DNA from 3 places in the Ruania zhangjianzhongii genome. Region 3 is predicted to be linked to each of the others. Evidence: riboswitches for the same ligand, from Rfam matches in the RefSeq annotation. Region 3 holds a riboswitch; each other region holds the start of a gene.

Region 1 (4,360 bases), 130 kb from region 3:
ATGGGCGCAGAACCGGCCGTCCCGCACCCCGATGCCGTGCTCGGCGGACAGGTAGGCCGCGACCAGCCCGGCATCGTGACCGGGCAGAGTGAAGGAGACTACGGCTACCGGCTCGGTGGCATCGGGCCACAGGTGCAGCACGTCGGCGCCGTCGATCGCCTCGAGGCCGGTCACCAAGCGATCCCGGAGCCCACGGTCATGTGCGGCGAGCTGCTCGCTGACCTGCCCCAGCTGAGTGCAGGCGACCCCGAGCGCGAGCGCGCCGATGACGTTCGGGCTCCCCGCTTCGTGCCGCTGCGGGGCCGGCTCCCACGTGGTGTGGCGTACCTGCACCTCGGTGACGGCACCGCCACCGGCGAGGTAGGGCGTGCCCTCATCCAGCCAGTCCCGCCGGCCGACCAGGGCACCGGCGCCGTAGGGCGCGTAGAGCTTGTGCCCGGACAGTGCCACGTAGTCGGCACCGGTCTCGGTGAGGGAGAACGGCCGGTGCGGGGCGAGCTGGGCGGCGTCGACCACCACTCGGGTGCCGGCAGCGTGCGCAACCTGGACCACCTCCGCCACCGGCAGTGCCTCACCGGTCACGTTGGAGGCACCGGTGATGGCCAGCAACCGGTAGTTGTGGGTGGCCAACGTGCTGGCCACGGCGTTCAGGGTCTCGGTGACCGTGGCCCGGGCGGTGATGACGTCCGCACCATGGCGCTGCCAGGGGAGCAGGTTCGCGTGGTGCTCGATGTCCAGCACCAGTACGCGGGCACCGTCCGGGACGCAGCCAGCGAGCAGGTTGAGGGAGTCGGTGGTGTTGCGGGTGATCACCACGACGTCGTCGGCGCGGGCGCCGACGAATGCGCCCACTGCGGCGCGGGCCTGCTCGTACAGCGCTGTGGACACCTGGGACAGGTATCCGGCACCACGGTGCACGCTCGCATAGAGGGGAAGGGCGCGATCCACCGCGTCCCCGACAGCGGCCAGGGCGGGGGCCGACGCGGCGTAGTCGAGATTGGCGTACGGCACGGACGTGGCGCCGTCGAGCGGGTGGGTGAGCGGAACCTCGGTGTGCTCACCGAGAAGCGGGAGAAGAGCCATGATGATCCTCCTGTGGTCCGACGGACCAGAGGCCCGCGCTTGCCGCACGCCACCTCGGCGCCGGCCAGGTCGTCACCCGGGGCACCCCACCGCGGTTGGAGGGTTGCCGGCCAGCGAGCCGGGGCTTCGCGCTGGCGCTCATGACCTTGAGAACAAGCATGCCACAGCCCGGCGGCGGTGCCACGTACCAACCGGACCCGGTCCACGATGTGGTCAGCCTTGGCGTGCAGGTTCACCTGCGGGTGCGACGACGGCCGGCGATGGGTCCTCCTGCCCATTTTGCTCAACCCGGGTGCAGTTCTACGCTGCTCGTGGGGCCGCGGTAGCTCTTCGATCCCGAAATGGGGGGATGTGGGGCACCGCCAGAGGGAAGGAGAGCTCCGTGACGAGCACATTGATGACTGGTGCCCGCAGGGCGACGGCAGTCGCTGCTGCCGCACTACTGCTGGTGGCAGGGTGTGATGACGGCGCCGACCAGGCGGCACCGCCGGAAGCGCCCGCTGAGCAGGAGACCGAGGCCGCCGGCGAAGAGCCGACCGACGCCGCCGAGGATGCACCCGATGACGGTTCGGCTGAGGAGGAAGGCGCCGACGCCGGGGAGGACGCGGGCGGCGAGGACGAAGCAGGCAGCGACGGCGAGGAGCCGGCTGAGGACGCGTCGGCCGAACGGATCTCCGGCGACCCCTGCACCGACCTCAGCGCGGACGAGGTGGGCGGGGTGCTCGGCAACGAGGTCGGCGACCGCGAGGAAGTACCCGGCCAGGACGCGCCAGCGCCCGAGGGTGCCGGCGGCGAAGGCATGGTGATCTGCGCCTATCACGCGGACACTCCGGACGTCCCCTCGGCAGTGCTCTACTGGGTGATGCCGATGGACTACCCCGACGAGATGCCGGAAGACGTGCAGGCGGAGCAGGACGAGAACCGGGTCAGCCAGTTCGTCGCCGGAGGTGAGGAGATCGACGTCGAGGGCGCCTCGCAGGCCACGGTGGAGATCAGCAGCGGTGGCAACGTGATGCAGGTCACCATCATGGCCGCTGTCGGTGGCGCGGTGCTGAACACCAGCCTGGTGGCCGAGGACGGCGCGCTCGACGAGAGCGACATCGCGACGGCGGTCGAACTCGCGGAGCTCGCCATCTCGAAGGCCTGACGGTGCGGTCCCCGAGGGCGGGGTGACGCCGTCTTCGAGGGTTCGAGGGCTTCCTCTCGCCCGGCCGAGCATTCACCGGCAGGGGCCGGGCTCCGCGCGCACGTCCGCAGCCTGGCCGGTGGCCGTGATGGGCAGATCACCCCATCGCGGCCACCGGCGCAGGGTGGTTACTGTACGAGTGGGCCGTACAGGCGGCCGGGTTCCGAATATCCGGCCGATCAATGCCTGGTGCGCGCAGGGAGACTAGGGAGACAAACAGGTGAAGACTTCGACAGTGCGTGGCGTGCGTTCCGCGGTTGCTGCCAGCGGTGTCGCGCTGCTGATGTTCGTGGCCGGCTGCGGTGGCTCGGACGATGCCGGCGACGGTAACCGCGACGAGCAGTCCGCCGAGGCCGACGCGAACGGCGAGGAGCCGGCGGAGGACGACTCGGCCGCCGAGGAAGAGCCCGCTGAAGATGACGCGGCCGCCGACGAGGAGCCGGTGGAGGACGACTCGGCCGCCGAGGAAGAGCCCGCTGAGGACGACGGCGGTTCCGATGCGGCCGCATCCGGTGCGGTCGCCCCCGGTGACGACTTCGACCCCTGCACCGTGGTCGATGCTGCCGGCGTGTCCGACGCTGTCGGCTTTGAGGTGGAGGACGGCCAGTCCGACGAGCTCATGGGCGGCATGAACTGCACGTTCGTGGGCACGGGCGGCGACCCGACCAGCGTGCTGGTGCAGTGGATCCCGGTGGAGACCGAGCTCGACGTGATGATCGAGAGCGTGGGGTCCACGTACGACAACATGAGCGACCCGGAGGAACTGGACCTACCCGGTGCTGCGGATGCACGCGGTTTCACCGCTGAGGTGATGTCGCAGGAGGCCGCGGTGGTCTTCTCCCAGGTCGACGGCGGCGTGTTCCAGGTGATGGTGATGTCCCCGGACGGCACGGTGGAGGGCGCCACGGCGCTGACCGAGCTGACCCTCTCCAGCATCTGATCCATAGTGTTCGACTGAAGGGCCGCCGCCGGGGACACCTGGCGGCGGCCCTTCCGCATGTCCACAGCCAGATGTGCACAGCGAGAGGTGCGCAGCGAGGTGACGCGGCGCACGCCTTACCCGTGACGTGGTGTGCGTGCTCACACCCCTTACCCCCGAACAGGGGAGGGAGCGGGAGAAGGTAAGGCCCGCCGTCGTGATCCGGCGTGATCGGCTGATGCCGGGAGCGTGTTCCTCAGCGGAAGTGTGGAGGCACTACCACCGAGGAGCACGCCATGGACACCTACGCTGACGGCTACACCAACTACCGGGCCGACCTGGAATACCGGCGCGAGCAGCTCGTGGCCGGCCTCGACGCCGGTCGCAAGGCGCGCCGGAACCGGCGCAGCCTCCGCTCGATGCTGACCAGCGCCACACCCGCGGGCAGCAATCGTCCGGCTCGCAGCCACTTCGCGCGCAGCGCCTGACCACCCACCGACATTGCTCGTCGATCCGGTTGCCCACCCTGGCCAGATCGACGAGCAATCTCGCCTGATGAGCCGGGAGGAGTCCGCGAGGTGATCGAAGTGTTACCTCAAACCCGTGGGGCCGCGTCCGTGCCTCATGACAAGATGCGCCCTGTGGCACAGGTCGGCTCGCAGATCGCGTTGGTGGCGCGCACCGAGGAGCTCGCGCGCCTGCGGGAGCTCTGGCAGCGGTGCCGCACCGGCTCGGCAGCGGCCGTGCTGCTCCCCGGTGAAGCGGGGGTCGGCAAGACCCGCCTGGTGTGCGAGTTCTCGGCGCTCGCCGAAGCCGACGGCGGGCTCGTGCTCACCGGGCACTGCGTCGGCCTCGGTGAAGCGGCGCCGCCCTACCTGCCCGTGGTCGAGGTGCTCGAACAGGTGCGGGATGTGGACCCCGCTCTGCTGGCCGAGGCCCCGGTGCTGACCAACCTGGTCTCGCGTTCCGGGAGCGAGCGGGACACCAACCAGCTCCAGCTCTTCGATGCGTTCCTGGCCCTGCTCACCGCGCTCGCTGAGAAGCGCCCGGTGCTGCTGGTGGTCGAAGACCTGCACTGGGCCGATGCCTCGACTCGGGACCTGCTCACCTTCCTGCTCGCGCGGATGTCCGACGAAGCGCTGACCGTGGTGCTCACCTATCGCTCCGACGAA
Region 2 (4,360 bases), 640 kb from region 3:
CCACCTGGCTGGCCACCTCCGCCAGCGGGAGATCATCGCGCACGAACGACCAGGCCAGAATCGTCACCGGCCCGGTGAGCATGCCTTTGACCGGCTTCTCGGTCAGCGAGGCGGCATAGCCGGACCAGGCCGGGGTGATCGGCGCGGGCCGGCTCACGTCCCCCCAGAGCAACGACGGTCGGGTGCACCGCGACCCGTAGGACTGCACCCAGCCGTGCTGAGTGACGTCGAAGCCGTCCAGATGCTCGGCGAAGTACTGCACCATGTCGTTGCGCTCCGGTTCGCCGTGCACCAGCACGTCCAGGCCGAGCTCTTCCTGCAGCCGGATCACCGCGGCGATCTCGGCGCGGATCACCTGCTCATACCCGGCGGCGTCGAGCTGACCGGTACGCAGCCGGGCGCGCGCCTGGCGCAGCTGGGTGGTCTGCGGGAAGCTGCCGATCGTGGTGGTCGGCAGCACCGGCAGGCCCAGGGTGCGCTGCGCCTCGACCCGGTCGGCGTAGTCGGCGCGGTGGATGTCTGCGGCGGTCACCGCGGCGACCCGATCGCGCACCTGGGCGCGACGAACGCCGTCGGCCTGGGCCCGGGCGGCCAGAGCGGAACGCGCGGCCGCGAACTCACCGGTGACGTCCTCGCCCGCCTGCGCGCGGGCGAGGGTGAGTACCTCAGTCACCTTCTCGTCGGCGAACGCCAGCCAGCTCCGCAGCTGCTCGCTGAGCGCGCTCTCCACTGCAGTGGTGTGCGGCACGTGCAGCAGCGAGGTGGAGGTGCCCACACTCACCTGCCCGACCCGTGCGGCGACCACACCCACCGTCGCGGCCGCACGATCCAGATCGGTGCGCCAGACGTTGTGCCCGTCCACCACTCCGGCCAGGACACCCGCTCCGTGCTCGGCGGCGATCTCCAGCCCGTCCGGAACGCTACCGCGGACCAGGTCGATGCCGATCGCCTCCACCCCGGTCCTGGCGAGTACGCCGAACCGCTCCCGCAGCTCGCCGTAGGGCGCGGCGACCAGCAGCGACGGCCGCGCGGCCGAACCGGCGAGCACGCGGTAGGCACGCTCGGCCGCGGCGGTGACCTGCTCCGCGGGCACCTCCCAGGTATCGGCGACCAGGGCCGGTTCATCCAGCTGCACCCAGGTGGCACCGGCGCCGGCCAGCTCGGCGAGCCAGTCGATGTAGACGGCAAGCAGATCGTCCAGCCGCTCCAGCGGTGCCGGGTCTCCGGGGTTCTCCGGTTTGGCCAGCAGCAGGAAGGTCACCGGCCCCACCAGCACCGGGCGGGTGAGCACCCCGTCGGCCAGTGCTTCGCCGAACTCGGTGACGGCCTGGCTACCGGGTATGTGCCGGAGCCCGGTGGTCGGGGAGATCTCCGGCACCAGGTAGTGGTAGTTGGAGTCGAACCACTTGGTCAGCTCCAACGGCGGAGTCTCGGCATCGCCGCGAGCGAGGCGGAACTCCTCGTCCAGGCCGAGGGGGGTACCGGTGGGCTCGATGCCGAACCGCGCGGGAACTGCACCCACCTGGAGCGCCGTGGTGAGCACCTGGTCGTAGTGGGCGAAGTCGGAGGGGATCGCGGCAGTGGCCGGGTCCAGGCCGAGTTCGGTGAGGCGGGTACGGGTACCGCGGCGGACGGCGGCGGACGCCGTGCGTAGCTCCTCGGCGCTGCTGCGGCCGGCCCAGTAGGCCTCCAGGGCGCGCTTGAGCTCACGGTTCGGGCCGATCCGGGGGTAGCCGAGGATGGTGGCGGTGGGCAGGGGCTGACTCATCAGGGGTCTCCAAAGACGGCCGCGCCTAGGGTGCGGCGAGGGGGTGGGGGGTGCGCCGGGCGGCGTGCTCAGCGGGGAGCGACCGGCATTCGCCGCAGGTCGGACTGATAGAGAAGATCGAGCACGGCGCGGGCAGAGTTGAAGGTGTACAGGTGTACACCGGGAGCGCCGGCCTCGAGCACGGCGTGCAGAAGGTCCACACTGGCGCGCAGCCCGCGGCGGTAGGCCTCCTCGGCGTCCGGTGCGTTGTCGAGGAGTTGCAGCAGGTGCTCGGGCACCGGTACGTCGGTGAGCTGGACCATCCGGCGCAGCCGGTTCGGATCGGTGAGTGGGATGATGCCGGGCACGATCGGGATGTGTACGCCGGCGGCGCGGGCAGCGCGGACCAGCTCGGCATAGTGGCGGGCGTCGTAGAACAGCTGGCTGATCGCGAAGTCCGCGCCGGCGGACTGCTTCTCGATCAGTGCGGCGACGTCATCGGCGTGCACCACGGGGGCACCGGTGGAGTCGTAGGTTCCGCCCGGATAGGTCGCCACGGAGACGCTGACCTGCTGGTCGGGATGCTGCTCGGCGGCGAGCCGGCGGAGCAGGCGGACCAGCTGTGCGGAGCGGGTCAGCCCTTCCGGGTGCGGGTGCCAGTCCTGCTCACCGGCCGGCGGGTCGCCGCGCAGAGCGAGGAAGTCCCGGACGCCCCGGTCAAGCAGTGAGGAGACGTACTCGCCGAGGTCCTCGGCGCTGGCGCCGACGCAGGTCAGATGCGCCAACGGCGTGACATCGGTGCTGGCGAGGATCTCCTCGATCAGCTCGCGGGAGGTGGTGCGGGTCGAGCCCGAGGCGCCGTAGGTGACCGAGAAGAAGTCCGGGTCGGCCTCGGCAAGCGCGGCGACGGTACGGCGCACGTTCTCCTGTCCGCGCGGGGTGCGCGGCGGGTAGAGCTCGAACGAGACGCTCGGACCACGGCCGGGCATGGACAGTAGCGGGGCGGTACTCATCGGTGCCCCCACCGGGAAAGATATGCCTTCATGAATCGACTCCATCGATCCTGGCTGTAGCACCCTTCCCCGCGGGAGGCTTCCGTTGGGGGGTTGCTGCGGCGTCGTCGAGCCAGGACTCTCAGCCGCTCTGGATGGTGTGCCTCGATCGTACCCGCCTTCACTTGCTGGGAGAAGGCGTTTCGGATCGTGAGATTTTCGACGGCGTTCGTCACCTCGCGTGTGCCGTCCCCCGGGAATGTCACACCTGGAGGGCACACTCGGGTGCAGAAGGAAGAGAAGGGAGCACACCATGGTGGGAGCACACCAGCAGCACCGGACGATGCTGAGCGAGGCGGAGGCCCGCCGGGCGCGGCTCGAGCGGGACACCGTGCTGGCCGCAGTGGCTGACGGTGAGGACGCACTGCGAATGCGAGCGGCCGGCGAAGGTCTGGATGCAGCGGAGATGGCGCTGCTCGAGGACCTGGACGCGCTGGACGCCCAGTTGCACCAGGAGCGCCGCAGCGCCTGATCCGGTGCTCGGCCGCTAGATCCCTGGTCAGCACTCTGGCGCCGGGGGTGGCCCGCTGTGGCGCCGCGGTTGGCCCAGGGGTGCGGGCGGGATTTGGCCCGCGGGTGCGGGCAGGAGTTGACCCGCGGGTGGCGACGGGACTTGGCCCGCGGTGGCGGCGGGCGCCCGCCTGCAGGGCCGGCACTGCGTGGGCATACTGAGACTGCGCCCGTGCCCCGACCTGAGGAGTCCCGATGCTCAGCGGTGAACCCGACTGGACCGCACCGGCCGAGGAACTGCTGGTCGCGCGGCAGGGCGCGCTGGGCCGGATCCGGTTGAACCGGCCGCGGCCGATCAACGCGCTCACACTGGCCATGATCGAGGCGATCACGAGCCAGCTGCAGGACTTCGCCGACGACGAGACGATCACCGCCGTGGCCCTGGACGGCGCCGGGGACCGCGGGCTGTGCTCCGGCGCGGACGTGCGAGAGATCCGGGAGTGGGTGGTCACCGGCTCCGCCGATCCCGTGCGGTTCTGGCAGGCGGAGTATGCGCTGAACGCGACGATCGCCGACTACCCGAAACCGTATGTGGCGTTCATGGACCAGGTCGTGATGGGCGGCGGGATCGGGCTGTCCGCGCACGGGTCCCTGCGGCTGGTCACCGAGCGGACCACGGCGGCGATGCCGGAGACCGGCATCGGGTTCTTCCCGGACGTCGGGGCGCTGTACTACCTGTCCCGCGGGCCGGGCGCGGTGGGTACGCACCTGGCCCTGACCGGGGCCAGCATGTCCGGAGCGGACGCGATCGCCGTCGGGTTGGCCGATGCACTCATCGCGCCCGCGGCGTGGCCGACGATCTGTGCCCGGCTGGCGGCTGGGGAGGAGCTGGACGCCTCGGTCGGCGATCGGACACCGGTGAGCGGGCTGATCGCCCAGCGGGCCTGGATCGACACCTGCTACACCGGCAACGACGCTGCGGCGATCGAGGCCGCGCTCAGCACACACCCGGCCGCCGAGGCTCGGGCCGCCTCCGGGCTGCTCCGCTCACGGTCGCCACTCTCGGTGACTGTGGCGCTCGCGGCGCTGCGGCGGGCCACCGGGATGAGCT
Region 3 (4,360 bases):
GGAGCAGCCGGGGCGCGCCGATCCCTAGGAGAAGAAGATGACCCATGTTGACCTGCTGATCGCCGGGGCTGGACTGGCTGCCGCATCGCTGATCGACGAGCTCCGGGATCGGGGCGACGACCGCTCAGTACTTCTGGTGGGTGACGAGGGCGAGCGCCCCTATGAGCGGCCACCGCTGTCCAAGGAGGTACTGCTCGGGCAGGAGCCGGTGGAGTCGGCCTACGTGCACGATCTAGCGCACTACGAGACCCACGGCGTGCAGACCACCTTGAGCGACGCCGTCGCCGGTATCGCCCCGGACAGCCGGAGGATCCAGCTGGCTTCCGGTACCGAGGTGGGCTATACCGATCTGGTGCTCGCCACCGGCGCCACCCCGCGCAGGCTGCCGATCGACGGGATGGATCTGCCGGGAGTGCACACGCTGCGCCGGATCGGTGATGCCGAGGCGATCAAGGCGACCTTCGGCGAAGGCAGGCGTCTGGTGGTGATCGGTGCCGGCTGGATCGGCCTCGAGGTAGCCGCGGCCGCCCGGCAGGCGGGTACTCAGGTGACCGTGCTGGAGGCGGCAGACGTACCGTTGCAGGCCACGATGGGTGCCGAGCTCGGGAGCTACTTCGCTCGGCTGCACACCTCCCGCGGCGTGGACCTGCGCACCGGGACCGCCGCAACCGCGATCGAGGGTGCGGACCGGGTCACCGGAGTGCAGGTCGACGGAAAGACGCTGCCGGCCGATACCGTGCTGGTGGCAGTCGGCGCGGCCCCGAACACCGGACTCGCCGAGTCGGCCGAGCTGGATGTGGAGAACGGGATCCTGGTGGACGAACGGCTGCGCGCGGCGGACCACATCTACGCGATCGGGGACGTGGCCCATGCCGTGAACACCGCACTCGGGCAGCGGGTGCGGGTGGAGCACTGGGACAACGCGATCCGGCAAGGCAAGCTCGCCGCGAAGGTCTTGATCGGCACCGACGAGGTCTACGACTGGCAGCCCTACTTCTTCACCGACCAGTACGACCTGGGGATGGAATACGTCGGTCGTGGACTGCCGGAGGACCGCGTGGTGATCCGCGGTGAGCTTGAGTCCGGGGAGTTTCTCGCCTTCTGGCTGCGCTCCGGGGTGCTCACCGCCGCGATGAACGTCAATATCTGGGACGTCTCCGATCAGCTGCGCGCGCACATCGGCCGCGAGATCGCACCGGAGCGGCTCGCCGATGAGGCGGTTCCGCTGGCCGACCTCTAGCCGGCCGCGCCAGGGCGCAGATGATCGAGGGGGAGTGCACGTCCGGTGTGGTTGTCCACCGCGGCCCTTCTCGGCTCGGCGTGCCAGAGGCTCGGGTGGGCCGGTGCGGGAACGGCACCGGAACCGTCGCGGTGCACCACGTTGAACCAGCCTGCGGGTGAGCCCAGCACGTGAAACTGCTCGTGCAGCCGCACCGGCGCCCCAGGGCAGAGCACGTCGGTGAGGGCGGTGTGGGACCAGATGCGGGGGTGGGCCTCGGCGTCGAGATAGCTCAGGTGCAGCCAGCCACTCTGCATCCCGCGGAGGACGGCGTCCCGCCAGCCCCACGGTGTCTGCGCCACCAGCTGGGCCTGGATGATGTGAACCCGGTGGCCGGGCCGGTAGCTGGTGCAGCGCGGCTCGACGCACTTCGTGGGTGCGGCGGCGGTCTGCGGGGTGTTGGCAACGTTCGCCATGTTCCCGGTGTTCTCCGGCATGGTCGTACTCCACGTGGTCGTGGCTCCCGGCGCCGCCGGGACCCGTCGTGACGTTGGCCGGACGGCCCGCGCCCAGGTCTTCTCCGGAAGGCACCGTGCCAGGTGGCGCGGTTGCCGCTCGACCACGTCCGGAGGCGTGCGGCCGAGGCTCTTGACCAGTGGGATCGAGGGTAGCTCGAGGGCCCGACATCGACGGCGGAGCGGTCCTGCACCAGGTGTGCGTCAGTGGGTGGTGTCTGGACCCAAGGGTGCCCGGCCCTGCAAGCCGGCGGGCCGGAAGCGGCGACTCGTGGACCCGGTAGCCGCCGAACGGGTCGCTACGGGGTGATTTCGACGCGCCCGGTACGTCAAAACGACACCACAGCTCGATGAACGCCGAACGCGCGAGCCCCCACTCTCTGCGGAACGACCCCCGGTGGGTGTCCTCGCATCGGATGGTGGAGTGGACCACCACGATGGGCGCTGACCTGCGCACACGCTCACGCACCACATCCATGACCCACACCCTCCTGCACTAGTGCGCCATCCGGGCCCCGTGCAACGATCGGGACCGCGAGGACATAGACACGATGAGGTCTGTGGTCGAGCGGAATCCGGGGAGGTGGCGATGACCGACGCCGAGGAGGCCGGCGCACCGCCCCACCCTGCCCGCGCCGGGGGAGTGCGCGAGCGAGCCTGGTTCGACGACCTGTTCGCCACGCATGTGGACGCCCTGCACCGATACTTCGTGCGCCGCGGCGCCGGGCCGGATTCCGAGGACCTGTGCGCCGATGTGTTCGCCACCGCATGGCGCCGCCGCGCCGACCTGCCGGACGAGCACGAGCTGGCCTGGTTGTACCGGACAGCGGGCTACCTGCTGGCGAACTTCCGGCGCAAGGGTCGGCCCGAACCGATGGAGCACCTGCCCGAGGACGACGACAGCGAATACGCTGCCGACCCGGCCGACCTTGCCGTCGAAGACGCCTTGGTGCGGGAGGTCCTCGCCCAGCTCAGCGCGAAGGACCGTCAAGTGCTGCTGCTGCACGCCTGGGAGGGGCTCGACGGCGAAGGGTTGGCGCACGCTCTTGGCCTCACCAGGGGTGGAGCGGCCGCTGCGCTCTCCCGGGCGCGAGCGCGGCTCCGTCGGGCATGGCGGGAGCAGGCCGGCTGAACGTCGCGCTACCGGTCGCGGGGGTCAGGACTGGCTGCCGACCGCGAGGGGGTAGGACTGGCTGCCGACCGCGAGGGGGTAGGACTGGCTACCGACCGCGAGGGTCAGGGCCGGCCGGCCCGGGGCGTGCTCGCACTCGACGAGCACGCCCCGGACCGGGTGCGGTCATCGCGGCTGGACGGGACGACCGGTCCGGGCCGAGGTGTACGCCGCCTCGATGAACGCCACGGCGGCGCGCGCTTCCGTCGAGCGGACCAGCGGCGGAGCGCCGGTGGTGACCGCGGTGACAAAGTCCGTCAGCTGACCGAGCTGCTGGTCCACCGGTTCGAACTCGGGGATGTCGGCGCCGTCCTGGGTGATGAGGTGGGTGAACTTCTCCGAGAGCGTGACTGCGGTGCCGCCATCGCCCATCACCGCCACCCGCAGCGGCAGGTTGCCGTACGCGGTGGTAGTGGCCAGGAAGGTGAGCATGGCGCCGCTGGTGAACCGTGCGGTGATCGTGATGGTGTCCTCCACCTCGATCCGCTCGTGCGCGAGCAGGCCGCTGTGCGCGTAGACCTCTTCGACGTCGCCGAGCAGCCACAGGGCCAGGTCCACCAGGTGCACGCCCTGGTTCATCAGCGCGCCGCCGCCGTCCAGGGCCCAGGTGCCGCGCCAGGCGCCGGAGTCGTAGTACTCCTGGGTACGCCAGAGGGCGATCTCGATGCTCGCTGCGGTCGGCCGGCCCAGTCGCCCGGACCTGATGGCCTCGTGCAGGAACTGGTTCTCCGGGGCGAACCGCCGCTGGCTGACCACGGACAGGGTCTTGCCGGAGGCCTGCTCGGCGGCGATGATGCGGTCCGCAGCGTCCACGGTGACGTCGATCGGCTTCTCCAGGAGCACATGCTTGCCTGCTTCCAGTGCGGCGATAGCGACGTCGGCGTGCAGACCCGAGGGGATCGCGATGATCACCGCGTCGACATCGTCGCTGGCCAGCAGGGCGTCGACGGACGCTGCCACCGGGGCGCTCAGGTCGGCCCCGACCGCCTCGGCCGCCTCGGTGCTCGCATCGGCGATAGCGATCAGCTGTGCGGGCGAGGCGTCGGACTGCAGACGCTTGATGTGCGCCTTGCCGACGACCCCGACGCCGATGACGCCGAGACGGAGCCGGTCGGTGGGTGCTTGCGCTGTGGACGTGGTGGTAGTGGCAGGTGTAGTCACGGGAGGTCCTTACTCGTTGGCGAGGGCGTCGGCGATCGCGCTCAGCACCACGATTGGGCTGAGCAGCTCGGCGGCAGACATCGGGGAGCTGCCGCCGGAGATCGCGTCGACGAAGCGGGCCACCGACGGGGCGTTGTAGTCCGGGCCGAGGACCAGCTCGCGGGCAGTGACGCTGTCGGTGCGGGTGGCGACGGCGTAGAACGGCACGCGGACGCCGTCACCGGGCACGACGAAGGTGAAGGAGACCTCCACGCCGGCGATCCGGGTCAGCGCCACAGTGGTGTCGCCGTGCCG

What was found. Region 3 has a riboswitch for S-adenosylmethionine ahead of FU260_RS04180 (hypothetical protein). Riboswitches for the same ligand answer to the same signal wherever they lie in the genome.
Region 1: another riboswitch for S-adenosylmethionine. It lies ahead of FU260_RS03530 (aminotransferase class V-fold PLP-dependent enzyme); the one in region 3 lies ahead of FU260_RS04180 (hypothetical protein).
Region 2: another riboswitch for S-adenosylmethionine. It lies ahead of FU260_RS01415 (methylenetetrahydrofolate reductase); the one in region 3 lies ahead of FU260_RS04180 (hypothetical protein).

Annotation. Positions count from the first base shown of each region.
Region 1 is NZ_CP042828.1:761,909-766,268, forward strand. Features, by position in the region: gene FU260_RS03530 (aminotransferase class V-fold PLP-dependent enzyme) at 1-1,083, opposite strand, end outside; SAM riboswitch class IV at 1,114-1,229, opposite strand; gene FU260_RS03535 (hypothetical protein) at 1,466-2,230, shown strand; gene FU260_RS03540 (hypothetical protein) at 2,490-3,209, shown strand; gene FU260_RS03545 (hypothetical protein) at 3,485-3,676, shown strand; gene FU260_RS03550 (helix-turn-helix transcriptional regulator) at 3,830-4,360, shown strand, end outside.
Region 2 is NZ_CP042828.1:248,414-252,773, reverse strand. Features, by position in the region: gene metE (5-methyltetrahydropteroyltriglutamate--homocysteine S-methyltransferase) at 1-1,768, opposite strand, end outside; gene FU260_RS01415 (methylenetetrahydrofolate reductase) at 1,837-2,760, opposite strand; SAM riboswitch class I at 2,799-2,901, opposite strand; gene FU260_RS01410 (hypothetical protein) at 3,053-3,271, shown strand; gene FU260_RS01405 (enoyl-CoA hydratase/isomerase family protein) at 3,505-4,360, shown strand, end outside.
Region 3 is NZ_CP042828.1:891,829-896,188, forward strand. Features, by position in the region: gene FU260_RS04175 (NAD(P)/FAD-dependent oxidoreductase) at 38-1,240, shown strand; gene FU260_RS04180 (hypothetical protein) at 1,237-1,716, opposite strand; SAM riboswitch class IV at 1,755-1,873, opposite strand; gene FU260_RS04185 (RNA polymerase sigma factor) at 2,324-2,866, shown strand; gene FU260_RS04190 (Gfo/Idh/MocA family protein) at 3,032-4,066, opposite strand; gene FU260_RS04195 (Gfo/Idh/MocA family protein) at 4,076-4,360, opposite strand, start outside.